Regions from separate parts of the Shewanella sp. 10N.286.52.B9 genome, predicted to be linked through region 1. Evidence: predicted binding sites of a transcription regulator. Region 1 holds the regulator's gene; each other region holds the start of a gene.
What was found. The regulator LexA, encoded in region 1, represses DNA repair genes until DNA is damaged. The targets are predictions, from matches to a motif close to TACTGTATNNNNATACAGTA.
Positions count from the first base shown of each region.

Region 2: recG (ATP-dependent DNA helicase RecG) is a predicted target of LexA. The motif match lies at 1,135-1,154, and genes of this name have one in related genera.
Region 3: dinB (DNA polymerase IV) is a predicted target of LexA. The motif match lies at 2,829-2,848, and genes of this name have one in related genera.

Region 1 is NZ_MCTY01000198.1:34,108-39,630, reverse strand. Features, by position in the region: gene mtr (tryptophan permease) at 127-1,371, opposite strand; gene plsB (glycerol-3-phosphate 1-O-acyltransferase PlsB) at 1,383-3,803, opposite strand; gene lexA (transcriptional repressor LexA) at 4,182-4,799, shown strand; gene BCU91_RS15625 (SulA-like leucine-rich domain-containing protein) at 4,796-5,302, shown strand.
Region 2 is NZ_MCTY01000114.1:26,227-31,749, forward strand. Features, by position in the region: gene recG (ATP-dependent DNA helicase RecG) at 1-962, opposite strand, end outside; gene BCU91_RS07245 (response regulator transcription factor) at 1,223-1,852, opposite strand; gene BCU91_RS07250 (sensor histidine kinase) at 1,852-3,012, opposite strand; gene BCU91_RS07255 (hypothetical protein) at 3,093-3,797, opposite strand; gene BCU91_RS07260 (AMP-binding protein) at 3,974-5,523, opposite strand, start outside.
Region 3 is NZ_MCTY01000036.1:20,942-26,464, reverse strand. Features, by position in the region: gene BCU91_RS03090 (aminoacyl-histidine dipeptidase) at 161-1,621, shown strand; gene dinB (DNA polymerase IV) at 1,715-2,791, opposite strand; gene BCU91_RS03080 (methyl-accepting chemotaxis protein) at 3,074-4,984, shown strand; gene bfr (bacterioferritin) at 5,066-5,523, opposite strand, start outside.

The sequences.
Region 1 (5,523 bases):
CATCTTTAGTCAAAATGCTAACAGTCACATCCTTACTTGCTAGAAAACGCCCATAAAAAAGCCCTTTTCAAAGGGCTTTTTAGAGGTCATTTCGGTGTTTAAACACCACTTTATCTAGCTAAAGTATTATTTATAAACTGGCAGTAAATCAGCCATCGCCAACAAATGACATGCGCCGGTGATGACACCGAATGCAATAATCACCACAATCAATGGCGTACCACCTGGGACTCTAAAGCTCTTCTCATCAGGGAACATTTTGCGCGATTTGTATGCCATCATGGCTGGCACTATCGCCGCCCAAATGGTCGCCGCTAATGCCGCAAAGCCAATGGCAATCAAGAAACCATTAGGGAATAACAAACCTAATACTGTCGGCGGGATAAAGGTGATCGCAGCTGTTTTAATGCGGCCATTATTGCTTTCTTCAAAGCCAAATAAGTCAGCTAGATAATCAAACAAGCCTAAGGTCACCCCTAAGAATGATGACGCCACAGCAAGATTAGCAAACAAGGTCAACATGGTATTAAGCCATTTACTCGCCATCACATCTGACAGAGCGCCCACTAACACACCCATATTGCCGCCCTGAGCAATAATGTCGCTGAACTGACTACGGGGAATGTTGCCCATGGTTGCCACTAACCAACAGCTGTAAATAACTAAGGCGATAAACGTACCAATAAAGATGGCTTTTAAAATCACTTTAGGTTGTTTGCCGTAATACTTAACTAGGCTTGGCACATTGCCGTGGTAACCAAAACTGGCCAGCCCAAAAGGTAGCGCCGCTAAAATATAAGGCGAGAAACTCGCCTCACCATCTGGCATTAATAATTTTGCGCTATCAATATCAATCAGCAGATTTCCGATGGCGAGAAAAAAGGTAATTAACATCCCGCCAATCATAATGGTGGTAATGCGATCAACCGCTTTGGTACTGATGATCACCACTGCAGCAAGTACGACGGCAAACACTAACCCTGCGATCGGTTGAGGTAAGTTAATCCCCATCCCCGCAAGGGTGTGATTAACAATCGAGCCACCACCACTGATGTAAGCATAGGTCAGGATGTACAACACAAAAGCAATAGATAACCCGTTAATAATCCGCCAAAACTGGCCTAAGGTTACCTTAGTTAAGGTGTCAAAACTGTCACCGGGTTTAAAATGCAAATTGGTTTCAAGTAGCATCAGACCTGACACCAGCATACAAAACCAAATACCAATTAACATGACTAATGAATAGCCAAACCACATGCCTGCACTGACCACAGGCAAAGAAAACATACCAGCACCGACTGTGGTACCGGCGATGATCATAGCACCGCCCAATAAGGATTTATTTTGCGGTTGAGATTGTGTCGAACTCATAAAATTAGTTATTACCCATGTTCCATTGTGACACTATCAACAATGGTTTTTCGAACAGATAAACGCAGCATACCATTGGCATGATCACGTATTCGGATGACTTCAAATTGATTATCGTTAGCGGATAAATACCCTAATTCTTTTAATTTCACACTCAAATTATTGTAGAGCTTTTTATCATAAAACTCAGGCGCAGTAATTCCATGTAAAGCACCTAAACGCTGAGCCAATAAATGGCTGGCGCTTTCTAAATCAGAACGCTCAATTTCTGGTTTGTAAGCCAGTAAATTAAAGATAATCGCGTAACGCTGTAGGGTCTCACTGACCGTGGCGGACAATAACATTAACTGAGTGACATTACTTTGATTGACTTCAAAGTGATCGCTACCGGAAATTAGCTTTTGTTCAACAAACAAATCAAGCACTTGATCCACATAGGCACTTAAATCTTCAATGCCCATAAACAGCTCAGCTTTCAATAATGGGTAAAAATCATTAACAATTTGCTGGATTTTTTCTCGGCTAAATTCTTCATATTGCACCAAGCAACTGGCGATTAATGAAGGCACTGCCATTAGATGAATTATGTTATTGCGATAATAGCTCATCGCAATCACTGAGCTATCTTCAATTGCGATAATTTCGCCGATGGCATCTGTGGTTGAGGTAAATTTATTCAGCGACAAACATTGCTCAACTAGGTCATGAGCTGAGCCCTCAGCCACCGACGCATACTCAGTATAAGGAACATCCTTTAAGATTTTCAGGTAGAGGTCTAGCTGGGTTTCAAGCTCACTGCGCTGCAGGGCGTTTTGCTCTGAAGCCAGCAGCGCCATACTTGCTAATGTCACCGAACTCGCTGCGGCGGCGCCATTGATGTTAGTCATCACTTTATTGGCCAATACATTTACTGCTGGCGTTAACCATGATGGCTTTTGATCCGGATCTTGAGCAATTTCTTCACGCCAATTTGGCGATTGTTGATTTAAAAATTGCTGCACATTGATTGGCTCGCCAAAGTTAACGTAACCTTGGCCAAAGTTGCCTAATTTACGCAGCGCACCAAAGACCTGCCACACTGATTCTTTTTGCTTTTTCTTACCGCTTAACTCTTTATGATAGGTGGACACTTCCATCACATGATCATAACCAAGATAAACTGGCACTAAGGTTACTGGGCGTTCAATGCCCCGCAGTACACAGTTAACTGTCATCGCTAACATGCCGGTCTTAGGCGCTAATAAACGACCGGTACGAGAACGACCACCTTCGGTGAAGTATTCAACCGAATAGCCTTTAGCAAATAACTGATCTAAATACTCACGAAACACTGCGGTATAAAGTTTATTACCGTTAAAGCTACGACGAATAAAGAAAGCACCACCACGGCGGAACATAGGGCCTGCTGGCCAAAAGTTTAAATTAATACCGGCGGCAATATGCGGCGGCACCATGCCTTGGTAATACAAAATATACGACAGCAGTAGGTAATCCATGTGGCTACGATGGCAAGGCACATAGACAATTTCATGACCATCATGATGCAGCTTACGCACTTTTTCAGCGCTTTTAATGCTAATACCGCTGTATAACTTATTCCACAACCAAGTAAGAAAGCGCTCAGCAATACGCACTAAGCTGTCTGAGTAATCCGCTGCAATTTCATCTAAATACTGAATAGCTTTTTCGCGGGCTTTGTCTTCAGGAATTTTTTTATTAAGCGCTTCTTCTTTTATCGCTTGAGCAATGGCATCAGACTTTAATAATGAGTTGAACATTGCCTGACGATTTGGCAGTTGTGGGCCTGTCATCACTTTACGTTGGCGTCTAAAGTGCACTCGCGCCACACGGATAAGTTTATGCGCAATACTGACATCTGTGCCGTGTTCATCAGCCATATAACGTAGCGACATAGCATTTGAAAATTGAATAAAGCTATGGCGACCTAAGAACAAAATCATCAACCATTTACGTAACCAGGTCGGGTTTTCACGCTCAAATACGGCTGCGGTCATGGTGTCATCTTCTTTACCAGGGATACGTCCCCAATACAGACTCACTGGCACCAATTGAATATCAAGTTGATCATTTTTTTTATGTAAGGCTAATAAGCTGGTGAAGTTATCAACAAATTTTTCGCCACTTAAACGCTTGCCAAATAGAGGCTTACGACCTTCAATACACACAATTCTAGGGGTATTTAAGCCATCAACGTCTAGTCGCTCATAAGGGCTCGGTAAGCCATATTTGGCGGTCACTTCATTTAATGCCGCAATATCACTGAGTGATTCTGTCTTCATCACATAGACCACTGGTTTATCTGGGTCTAAGTTCAGATCGGCAAAGGGATCTTCAGGCACAACAACCGTGTGCACCATCAGTTTTTGAATCCAACGTAATGATTTTGCTATGATTGAGTCAGGTTTTAACATGAGTGTTCGCATATTCAACATCAATTAATTGGCCATAGAATACCAGATAATGGTTCAGTTTCACTAACAAGGGTCTATACAGAGAATATTTGTTCAGTAAAAATAGCCATATCCGAATAACAACCAACCTATTTTCAATCAACACTACTGTATAAATATACTGTTTAAACAAACGATGTGAGAAATAGCCAATTTCATCGGTTTAAAAAGCTGACTTACCTTCATTAACTAAATAATTAAATTACATATACTTAACCGTGCCCCCATATATAGCCAACAAGAATTAGATGATAATAGTTAAATTAATTTGGTTAATACTTGCGCGACCACCGATACTGTATATAATGACAGTCACTGTATAAAAAAACAGGAATCAATATGAGACCTTTAACGCCACGCCAAGCTGAAATATTAGAGCTAATTAAATGTAATATCGCCGAAACAGGTATGCCGCCAACTCGTGCAGAAATTGCAACTCGATTAGGCTTCAAAAGCGCCAATGCCGCTGAAGAACACTTAAAAGCACTGGCAAAAAAAGGCTGTATTGAAATTATTCCTGGTACCTCTCGCGGGATCCGCATGGTGCAGGTGGAGGAGGAAGTTGAAGCAGGCTTACCACTTATCGGCCAAGTTGCTGCAGGTGAACCTATCCTTGCTCAAGAGCATGTTGAACAGTATTTCCAAGTTGACCCAGAAATGTTTAAGCCCAATGCTAATTTCTTACTACGCGTTCGTGGCGACAGTATGAAAGACATTGGTATTTTAGAGGGCGACTTATTAGCAGTGCATAAAATGCAAACTGCCACCAATGGTCAAGTTGTAGTGGCACGTCTTGAAGACGATGTAACCGTGAAAAGATTTGAAAAGAAAGGCAATATTATTTATTTACATGCTGAAAATGCAGAATATGAGCCGATTAAAGTTGATTTAAGTTGCCAAAACCTAACGATTGAAGGGCTTGCTGTTGGCGTTATTCGTAATGGAGGTTGGTTATGAACACATTAATAGGCAATGCACCGCGTCACCCTGGATTATGGGTAGATATGGCATCTGATCCCTTACCCACTAAACAAGGGATTGAAACCAAGCGCACCCAAAACCAAGGCTTAACTGAATTGACTCAATTATGCAGTCAGTTAGCCATTTTAAGTCAGCAAGGCCGTTGGATTGTACTGATTAATCCGCCGCATATCGGTTATAAGCAAATTCTTGCTAATGCCAATGTTCGTATGGACAGAGTATTGTTAGTTCACACCAAAGATGAAGTCGAAACCCTGTGGGCGATGGAAAAAGCGCTCACTAACGGTACTTCAAGTGCAGTAATTACTTGGACACCACCATTAGATGCCCGCGACAATCGCCGCATTCAATTGGTTGCCAAAAATGCCTTAGCCCAAGGGCTTATCATTGAAGATGTAAATACTCACTTACCTGAAGGCGACCCATTAACGCAAACTTTAGCAGTACCGACTCGGGTAAACCTTACCTCGTTTCACTAGTAAAATATGACTAAAAAAGCCCTTCACTACGCTGAGGGGCTTTTTTTTGCACTTTTTTCAGCAAATTAGATGATAAAGTGATCTTGATCAATATTTAATCTCCAAGTAATGTAGTTAACAAGGTAGTAACAATTTATCGTACTGCCGAGAATAAATGTCAAAAAGATACAAACGCTATTAAAAGATTGAGCTGGTACCGTGCGGTATAGAAAGCCTTGAAT
Region 2 (5,523 bases), on a different contig from region 1:
ATCATCGCCACCTGATAACCATTTTCAATGGCTTGCAGGGCTGCTAAGGCGGCCACTAAGGTTTTACCCGAGCCCACATCCCCTTGCACTAAGCGCATCATAGGTGTGGGCTTTTCAATATCAATACCGATATCAGCTACGACTCGTTGCTGGGCCCCTGTTGGCTTAAAAGGTAAGGCTTTTAAAAATGGATTTAATAGCTGGCCGGTGGCGGGTAAAGTCACCGCTTTATCAAGGTTATTGCGCTGACGTAATTGCAGCATACTTAAGTTATGGGCCAGTAACTCTTCTTGGACTAAGCGCTGCTGAGCGGGGTGCATGCCTTGCTCTAAATCGGCTTGGGCGATGTTATTGGGCGGTCGATGGATTAAGGATAATGCCTGACCAATGCTCATATTGTTGGGTTGCAGGGCTGGTGGTAGTAACTCTGTTAAGCCACCTTGATTGAGCATAGTTAGTGCCTGCTCGGTGAGCTTAATCCAACTGGCTTGTTTTAATCCTTCAGTCGAAGGATAAATAGGGGTCAGTGAATCACTCAGGGCTGGGTTTTCGCCAGCTTTAATGATTTTGTATTCTGGGTGGATTATCTCAAAATGGCGGTTGCCGCGCTTGATTTCACCATAGGCCCGAATTATCGCGCCGTTTTGCATGCCATTTCGCTGGGCAACCGAGAAGTTAAAAAACCGCAATGTGAGGTAACCACTTTCGTCGGCAATATTGCAGGTCAGCATACGTCTGCGACCCGGCACAATTTGGGTTGAGATGATTTCAGCTTCAACTGTGGCGTACATCGCGGGATAAAGAGCATTGATGGGATAGATTTGGGTGCGGTCTTCATAGCGCAACGGCAAATGAAACAGTACATCTTGCACTGTCTTAATGCCAAGCTTTGCCAGCTTTTCAGCGGCTTTTTTAGCGACGCCTTTTAAGTCGGTAATCGGTACCTGATCCAATGGTTGCAAATCTAGCATGCCTTTATCTATTGAGTTGACCACAGACTTCATCACTTAGACTTTGTTGATATTGTAAAGCTCGCTGATTAAAGTGAGTCATTCACTTTGGGGTTAACTTTGACAGTTATCCAAAGAGTTATACAGTCAACTTTATCGCCCTGATGCTTGTTAGCAATGATAGTACTGTAAATATATACAGATGTTATGGCTTATCTTAGCAGAGTTTTAATACAAGGCAATATTAATCCAGATATCAGGCTTAACTGCCTCTATAACCAGCCTTTTTGTTTAGCTATTCGCGCCGCATCTATGCGATTGGTGGCATTGAGCTTGGAGATCGCTTCAGAAAGGTAATTCCGCACAGTACCTTCGGCGATAAATAACTGGGCGGCGATATCACTGGTTGATAAGCCATCACTGGCTAATCGTAGCGCTTTTCTTTCTTTATCATTGAGTGGGTCAATATCACCAATGGCGCTGATCGCCAGCTCTGGATCGATAATTTTTTTACCTGCCATCACCTGTTTAATAGCGTTGACTAGACTTTCTGATGGCGCATCTTTTAGCAAAAATCCCTCGACGCCACAACTGAGTGCTCTTTTGATGTAACCTACGCGGCCAAAAGTGGTTAAGATGATGATTTTAGTTTTAGGTTGCATTGTTGCAGCCTCGGCTTGATATGCTGCGAGCCACTGAGCCAGCTCAACGCCGCTGTGACCGGGCATTTCAATATCACTGAGCAGCAAATCAAAATGCTGCTCTTTAAGCATTGCCATGGCTTGGTTACCATCTTCTGCTTCTGTGATATCGACTTCACCGAGTTCATCTTTGGCAAGGGTAAGTAGGGCTGATAATGCCCCGCGCACCATGGCTTGATCTTCTGCTAATAAAATCTTCATTAAGGCTGTTCCGTGTCGTTGTCAACTTTAGGTTCACTGACTTGCTCTGCTTCAAGGGGCAAACTGATGCTAAAACGGTAGCCATCGTTAATATGATAACTAAACTTGCCGCCCAATAAGTTCACTCGCTCTCTAATGCCTTTTAAGCCATTACCTTCTTTAATAACTTTGGTGTTAGCATTGTCACTTAGGCTAACAATAAGCTGCTTATCTAAGGTGTTAAAGCACCATACACATTGACTGGCTTGGCTATGTTTGAGCATATTATTAACTAATTCTGTCAACATTAGCCCTAGTTGAGTTTCTTGCAAAGGTGTTAATGGTGGTAATTTACCCTCGAGATGTACTTCAATTTCTTTTTGTCTTAATAAACTGCATAGTTGATTGACCGTATCTTGTAAGCCTTTATGTTTGTAATTAGAAACCGTTTGGCGAATTTCAGTTAAGCTGTTTCTGGCGATATCAGCAAGTTCCTGTAAATGCTGTTTTGCAACAGCAAGCTTTCCTGCTTCAACCAGTTTTTCGGCGAGTTGTGCTTTCAGTGCAATGGAAGATAAATTGTGCCCCATGATGTCATGTAAATCGCGCGCAATACGTTCACGCTCCAGTGCCGTTGCTAAGTTAGCGATTTCATCATTTGATTGTCTTTGTTGGCGCCTGATGCGTTCATTGTTATGCTCAACCACGCCAAATAGCCCCACCACAAAGGTGATTAACATACCGTATAGCGGAAAATAGTAAGCTTCATAGCCCACGATGTAATTAAGTAGCCACAGCCAAGTACTGATAAGAATAAAGCTAATAATGGCGGTGCGCAGTGAATAGAAAAAACCAATAAAAAAACCGGCAAAACTGAAAAATGAAATGGAGCCGCTGGTAAATATGGTGGCAATGCTCGCAGTGATGAGCATTAAAGCAATAGGATATTTCCCTTGAGCGGCTGAGCTTTTGTAAGCCCAAAAGTACCCATATAAGAAGGGAAATATGAGTAACAAGCTGACACCGACCCGAGCCCAATCATCCCGCATAAACCAAAGTGGAATAAAGTAAAAAATCAGATTGAGCAGATATACCCAAGCTGTTTTTTGTCGATAGGCTTGTTCTGGGTGAACGCGAGTGTTGCTACTATTGACCGAGTGTTTTGTATTGATATTAGACATGAAGCCTCCTTGCGAAGTTAGCATACTGCAACCGAGTCATAATGTGTATGTCTGCAGTAGCTAGCTTCAGCAGCATCGGATTAACGCGCTTGTTGTTTAAGTAAAAAATTTGCCCAAGCGTAATTAGGATCAATTTCTACAGCGTGTTGCCAATCATTAATTGCTTCTTTTTGACGACCTAATTCTTGCTTAGCGATTCCGCGCCAGGTGTACGCTTCAGTATGCCCCCAGCAGATATCAACACATGGCTGTTCATAAAAACGAATCGCATCAGTGGCATATTGCTCAGCCTTATCCATACCGCCGCCATATTGAGCGGGAGTATAAAAGGCGCTCATTGCTCTGACTAACGCAATACGGGGATTTTCAGGGCTGAGTTGTTCTGCTTGAGCCAGTAAAGCACTTACCTTCATTCCCAGAGATTGTCCTTTGCTTGAGTCATTGGCGATTTGCATACCGTAAACAGAAGCCAGTAGCGCCATTGACTCAGCATCGTCTTCACGGCTCAATACAGTTTCAAGTGTCGACTGTGCATCATTGAGGGCTTTTTTAGCCACTCCGCGCAGACCGCTAATATTGGCTGTAATGGCGATGCGATATTGTGCATAGGCGTGTTCATAATCCACAGATTGTTCGCTGAGAACCTTTAGCTGTTGTAGATCCATTGTGTTGGCTGCCATATCGATAGCGCCGATATCGGCATTGCTAGCACTACTGACTAACGTCAGTGTTACCGCCATGACGGTTGATTTTGAGATAAGAGATTTTAAGATTAGTGATGTCATGATTAACTCCGTTTATTGCATTTAAGGTGTGTTGCTACGGAGTTAGTATCTAACAAAGGGCTTGCACAGGGCAGACACAAACGTCACCAGTTTGAGGTGACAAATGTCATTGATAAAAAAGCCGCCGGCTTGTTAAAGCTTAGACGGCCAATATATTGAAGCGAATTACTGTGGTGCTAAATCTCGTCTTCCCAGCACACTTTAGCGCCGCGAATACCGTCAACTTTGGCACTGAACTGCTTTTCTAACACATGACGCTTAATTTTAAGTGTAGGGGTTAGGGCATCATTTTCAATGGTCCAAGGCTCTGTCACTACGACAATGGCATCCACAACTTCATGGGACTCAAGGTGCGGGTTAACTCCATCTAGGGTCGCTTTCAGTGACGCGCGCACTTCTTCGCGGGCTTGCAAGGCTGAGCCTTCAGATAATTGCACTAAGGTGATCGGGTGCGGTAAGCCTGAGCCAATGACACAAAGTAGCTCAATGTGCGGATCTTGGGCTATTTTACGCTCAATAGGCACCGGCGCCACATACTTACCTTTAGAGGTTTTAAAGTTATCTTTAACGCGGCCAGTGATAGAAATGTAGCCATCTTCATCGATTTCACATAAGTCACCCGTATGGAAAAATCCATCAGCATCAAAGCATGCTGCTGTGGCTTCTTCTTGCTTGTAATAACCTGTCATCAAACCTGGGCTCTTAACCATTAACTCACCTTCATCGGTGCGGCGAACTTGGCAGCCTTCAACAGGGCGACCCACGCTACCAATTTTTGAGGCATTAAATGGGAAGTTAATAATTGAGTAAGCACAGTTTTCGGTCATGCCCCAGGCTTCTGAAATATTCATGCCGATTTTGTTGTACCACTCTAATTGAGATGGTGGGATGGGGGCTGATCCTGAACCTAATAAACGGCAATGCTCTAAGCCTAAACCTTTTTGGATTTTACGTTTAACTAAGCCGCTAACCAGTGGGATTTTAAGCAATAAATCCAGCTTGCTTTGGCCAATTTTATTGACAATATTGAGCTGAAACAGGGTCCATAAACGCGGCACCGAGAAAAAGACCGTCGGGCGGCATCGCTGCACATCAGCCACAAAAGAATCTAAACTTTCTACAAACGCCACCGACGAGCCGGAGTAAAAAGACGATCCTTGAATCGCTACCCGCTCAGTAATGTGCGCTAAAGGCAAGTAGGATAATAATCTGTCTGTGGTATTGGTTTTTAAATCGCGCACAACCGCTTCACAAGTCCAGCCGTAACTGCCGAAGGTTTGCATTGCGCCTTTTGGTTTACCAGTAGAGCCCGAGGTGTAAATGAGCGTCATCATTTGATCGCTACTAGGCGTAGGCGCATCCACTAATGGTTGCCCTAACTCAAGCAGTTTTTCCCAATGATATTGCGCTGGCATGGTGTCATAAGGTAAAGCTAAACGGAGGATTTCACCGCCGACACCGGCTTCTTGGTCGGCCCAAAAATCAAGTTTTCCGGTGAAGATAGCTTTAGCGCCACTGTGTTCTAATACATAGCGGATCATTTCAGCGTTAGCAGTGGGATAGATTGGCACACTGATGTAGCCGCCGTGCATAAGGGCAAGATCGGTAATAAACCACTCGGCACAGTTTTTAGAAAGCAGAGCAACTTTGTCACCCGGTACTAGACCTAAGTGGCGTAATGCGCCTGCAATTTGTTGTACCTTTTGCTGAACTTCTCCCCATGTGA
Region 3 (5,523 bases), on a different contig from region 1:
GTTAAAGTATATAAGCTTAGCTTTACGATAGAGTTAAAATATATTTACAAAAATTAATTTAATCCAGCCTCTCTACTTGCTCTAGGTCACTACTTAGTAACGACAATATGGTAAACTTCAGCGCATCTATTCCCACATTCATAGCATTTAGGGAGTCTTCGTGACCGCCATTAATCAATTATATCCCCAGCCATTATGGCAATGGTTTGAACAAATTTGTGCGATTCCGCATCCATCCAAGTTTGAACAAGCACTTAGTGAACATATCCAGCAATGGGCTAAATCGAAAGGTTTGCCTGTCGTCGAAGATAAAGTCGGTAACTTGATCATTAAAAAGCCAGCGTATGCTGGAATGGAAGAACGCAAGACTGTGGTATTACAAGCCCACATTGATATGGTTCCACAAAAAAATGCCGATAAAGTGCATGATTTTGAAAAAGATCCTATTGAAGCCTATGTAGATGGCGAATGGCTAAAAGCCAAGGGCACCACCTTAGGTGCTGATAACGGTATTGGTATGGCTTCAGCGTTAGCAATTCTTGGCGCTGACAACATTAAACATGGTCCATTAGAAGTGCTGCTTACCATTGATGAAGAAGCGGGCATGACTGGCGCTTTCGGCCTTGAAGCTGGTTACCTTGATGCTGATATTTTAATTAATACTGACTCAGAGCAAGAAGGCGAAATCTACATGGGTTGCGCTGGCGGTGTTGATGCACAGCTAAGCGTTCCTATGTCATGGCAAGCACCTGAGCAAAGCAATGCCAGCTTTAGCTTAACCCTTTCAGGTTTAAAGGGCGGCCATTCAGGCGTCAACATTCATTTAGGTCGCGGCAATGCCAATAAATTATTAGCCCGTTTCTTATTTAGTTATGGTGATGATTTACAAATTGAATTAGTTAACTTCACTGGCGGCTCTTTACGTAATGCTATCCCCCGTGAAGCTAGCATCAACTTTATGCTGCCAAGCGAAAATAAAGCCAAGCTTGAGCAAGCCATTGCTCAATATCAAGCGATTGTTCGTGAAGAGCTGGCAATTGCTGACCCTGACATGTTGCTAACACTTGCAGCCATTGACGCTCCAGCAAAAGTCATGAGTGAAGATGCGCAAAATACCTTAATCGATTTACTGCACGCCTGCCCTAACGGCGTAATGCGTATGAGCGATGAAGTTGAAGGTGTGACTGAAACATCGCTTAACGTCGGAGTGATTAACACTGACAACGAATCTGTTGAAGTGCTATGTCTTATCCGCTCATTGATTGACTCAGGCCGAGTGCAAATTGAAACGCAATTAACGGCATTAGCAAACCTTTCAGGTGCTAGCATTGATCTATCAGGCGCTTACCCTGGTTGGAAGCCTGATAATAGCTCACCAGTGATGGCCATTGTCCGTGAAACGTATAATGATATTTATAAGAAAGACCCGACGATTATGGTTATCCATGCCGGTCTTGAATGTGGACTATTTAAAGAACCATACCCAACCATGGATATGGTCTCTATTGGCCCAACCATTCGTTTCCCACATAGCCCTGACGAAATGGTGAACATCACCACTGTTGGCCAATATTGGGAACTACTGCTTGCGGTACTAGAGCGTATTCCAGCAAAAGGCTGAGCTTTAACTCTCTATTAAATTACGCACTTAATAAAAAGGCTGCTCTATTCTTGATATAAGAAAAGGCAGCCTTTTTGTTTCTAGCGATAATCACTAGAACTGCAAATCTAATTGCTCGCTATTATCATCTGTAACCACTTCTGGCTGGCTATTATCAGCTAAACCAACACTGACACCGATTAATCTTATACCTCGGCCATTGGCCCGCTCTAGTGCTTGAGTTAACAATGTCTGGAATAAGTTAAGCGACATTTCATCACTGCGATGCTCAATGGTAGTTTGCTTGAAATCGTTAAATTTAAGTTTTACTACCTGTTTATGAATTTGCCGGTCTTTAGCACTGCGATGCACCCGGCTAATAAGCTCTTGGATTAACTGCGGCATGACATTGCTGCATTGCTCTATAGTAAAAATATCTTGGGCTAAGGTGGTCTCAACCCCAACCGACTTTCTGATACGATTTGGGCTTATTTGACGTGTATCGATACCTTGAGTGCGCTCAATTAACACGCGGCCAAATTTACCAAAACCGCTGATGAGCTTGTCACTCGGGTAGCGCTGCACGTCTTCACAGGTTTCAAGCCCGAGCGCTGCAAGCTTAGCCGAGGTTACTTTTCCCACCCCAGGGATTTTACTTAAGGATAATGATTTTATAAACGAAGGGATCTCAGCAGGCGTGATCACATATTGACCATTAGGCTTATTTAAGTCAGAAGCTATTTTAGCTAAAAACTTAATCGGTGCGACTCCCGCGGAAGCAGTAAGCCCGGTTACCGTAAAGATTTCAGCTCTGATCTGCTCAGCAATTAAGGTGGCGCTACCTTTACATGCATCACAATCAGTAACATCAAGATACGCCTCGTCCAATGATAACGGCTCAACTAATTCTGTATAACGATGGAATATTTCACGGATTTGCAGCGAAACCGCTTTGTAAACCTCCATCCTGCCTGGCACCAATATCAAATCTGGGCAGAGTTTTAATGCCTGATAACTCGACATAGCAGAACGAACGCCATATTTACGCGCCTCATAACTACAGGTACTGATAACACCACGGCGATCGCTGCGCCCACCTACAGCAATAGGTTTACCACGCAATTGTGGAAAATCACGCATTTCAACTGCGGCATAATAGCAATCCATATCAATGTGGATAATTTTACGCATGGCGTTTTCATAAAGAAGTCACTGAATGACATTATGATACTGTATATAAAAACAGTGTTCAAATTAAACCTTTATCACCAGTCGCGTTGAAAGCTTCAAATTACAAAATAGCGCTAATTTGCAATACAAATAAATAACAGTAAGAACACTAAACATCAGACGACACAAAAACAAAATCAACATTACATGATACAAATCACTAACTTTTTTATGAGCTTAGGGTATATTTTGATTTATAAGCAGGTACAATCAAACAAAAATAATAATACAATTAGGTGAGTTATGAACAAGTTTGGCTTTAAAGCGAGTTTACTATTTGCGTTAACAATTCTATTAGCTTTCGCCTTGATCATTAGCGGGCTGGTCACTCACCAATTATTAAAACAACAAATAACAGACAAGCTGACAACCGACATCCACCACCAAATAAAAACCAAAGTCAGTGAAATAGAAAACTCATTTAATCGCACCACTTCCGCGGTAACTGAACTCGCGAGTCTATACCGTCATAACAATGTGGATGCCGGCCATGTCGCCATGACTCAATACACAGCGAAATTAGGTGGCGTCTCTAAAGTCATTATGGGGTTTGATGATGGCCAATCCTTTGCCTCTATTGCTTCAGAGTCTTTTCCTGACGGCGTCGGTGTAGTCGATAAATATGATCCCCGCACTCGTCCTTGGTACCAAAACGGCAAACAAAAAAATACCTTGTCCCTCAGCGAAGTGTTTTTTACCCGTACAGACGGTATACCTATGGTCGGGGTTATGCACCCAATTGATGGCGGGATCATCATGGCGGATTTACGTTTTGACTACTTGCAACTGCAACTACAAGCATTAGCAGATATTGAAGGTGCCACTGGCTTTATTATTGATAAAAATGGCTTAGTGTTAGCCTCTAATTCAGCCTTAACTAATCAAAAAGACAATATCAGCAGCAATAGCCAACTAAGCGAGATCTATCAAAGTATTCTCGGTCAGGATAGCTCATGGGCGCTCAGTGATATAAATGACGTTAGCACGATTATTGCTAGTCAAAAAATCCCTTTAATTGATAACAACCAATGGTATGTGATTGTCACCCTCGATGAAGCAACAGCTTTCGCACCGCTTGTTAATGCCACATTAAAACTCAGCGGCATCATATTATTGGTACTTGGCTTATCTGTTGTGGCGTTATTAATACTACTGAATAAGCTCTATCAACCGATTAATGAACTACGTGACTTAGTCACTGGCTTATCTCAAGGTAATGGTGATTTAACCCGTCGTTTGGAAGTCAAAAATGATGACGATATCGGAAAAATTTCCCTCGGAATTAACGCCTTTATTTCACAACTACAAACGATGTTGTTAGCCATCAATAAATCGACAATTAAATTATCTACCGGTATTGATAAGCTGCAGCACTATAGCCAAAACAGCGAACAAATTTTGACAGCCCATACCAATGAAACAACCCAAATTGTGACCGCCATTGAAGAGCTATCAAATACCGCTGTCACTGTGGTTGAGAATACCGAAACCGCAGCCAAGCATACTAATGAGGCTAATATTACTGGCGAGCAATCACTGAAGACCATTAACTTAACCCAAGTGGGTATCCAAGGTTTAGCTGCTGAAATCCATCAAACTGCTGGTAATGTCGAGCACATGAATAATGAAACCAGCAGTATTCAAAGCATTGTTGATGTGATTGGGAGTATTGCAGAGCAAACCAACCTGTTAGCGCTTAATGCCTCGATTGAAGCTGCAAGGGCCGGAGAGCAAGGGCGTGGTTTTGCTGTGGTTGCAGATGAAGTGCGCGCCCTTGCCAGTCGCACCCAAACAAGTACCAGTGAAATTGAAATCGCGCTGGCAAAATTAAAAGCTGAAGCCACTGCGGTGGTGGCGGCCATTGGCAGTACTGAACGAGCCTGCTCAGACACGGTTACTGAGGTCAGTAATACTTCTGATAATTTACAAACCATGAGTACTATTGTTGCTCAAATCAATGCCCTCAATAGCCAGATATCCACTTCAGCAAATGAGCAAAATATTGTTATTCAGGAAATTAATCGAAGCATGCACCAAATTCACGATATGGTTGAAACCTTAAATGATGAAGGCATTATGCAGCGAAATGAAACGGATAATATTGCCACAATCAATGTGGAGCTAACCAATATGATTAATCAGTTCAAACTATAGCGTTACCAATTTATAACGCTTAAAAATCCCATAAAAAAAGCCTAACTCAGTTAGGCTTTTGTTTTGTAGCAAACTCAATGATTACATTTTGGTTTGCAGATAATTTTGTAAACCAACGCGATCAATTAATCGAATTTGTTTTTCTAACCAATACATGTGATCAGATTCAGTATCATCAAGTAGTACTTCTAAGATTTCACGGGTTTGGAAGTCGCCTTTTACTTCGCATAAAGCGATGACTTCACGTAAATGATCAGCAACTTGATATTCGTAGCTCAAGTCATTTTTAAGCATCTCTTCTACGTCTTTACCGATGTTTAATGCTTCACGACTTGCAACATCTGGCGTGCCTTCCAAGAAAAGAATGCGCTGAACTAACTTAGCAGCATGGGCTTTTTCGTCATCTGACTCATGTAAGATGCGCGTATAAAGCTCATCAAATCCCCAATCTTCGTACATGTGTGCATGTACAAAGTATTGATCCATCGCTGACAACTCACCGGTTAATAATGCATTTAAAGCTGCAATAACTTCTGGAT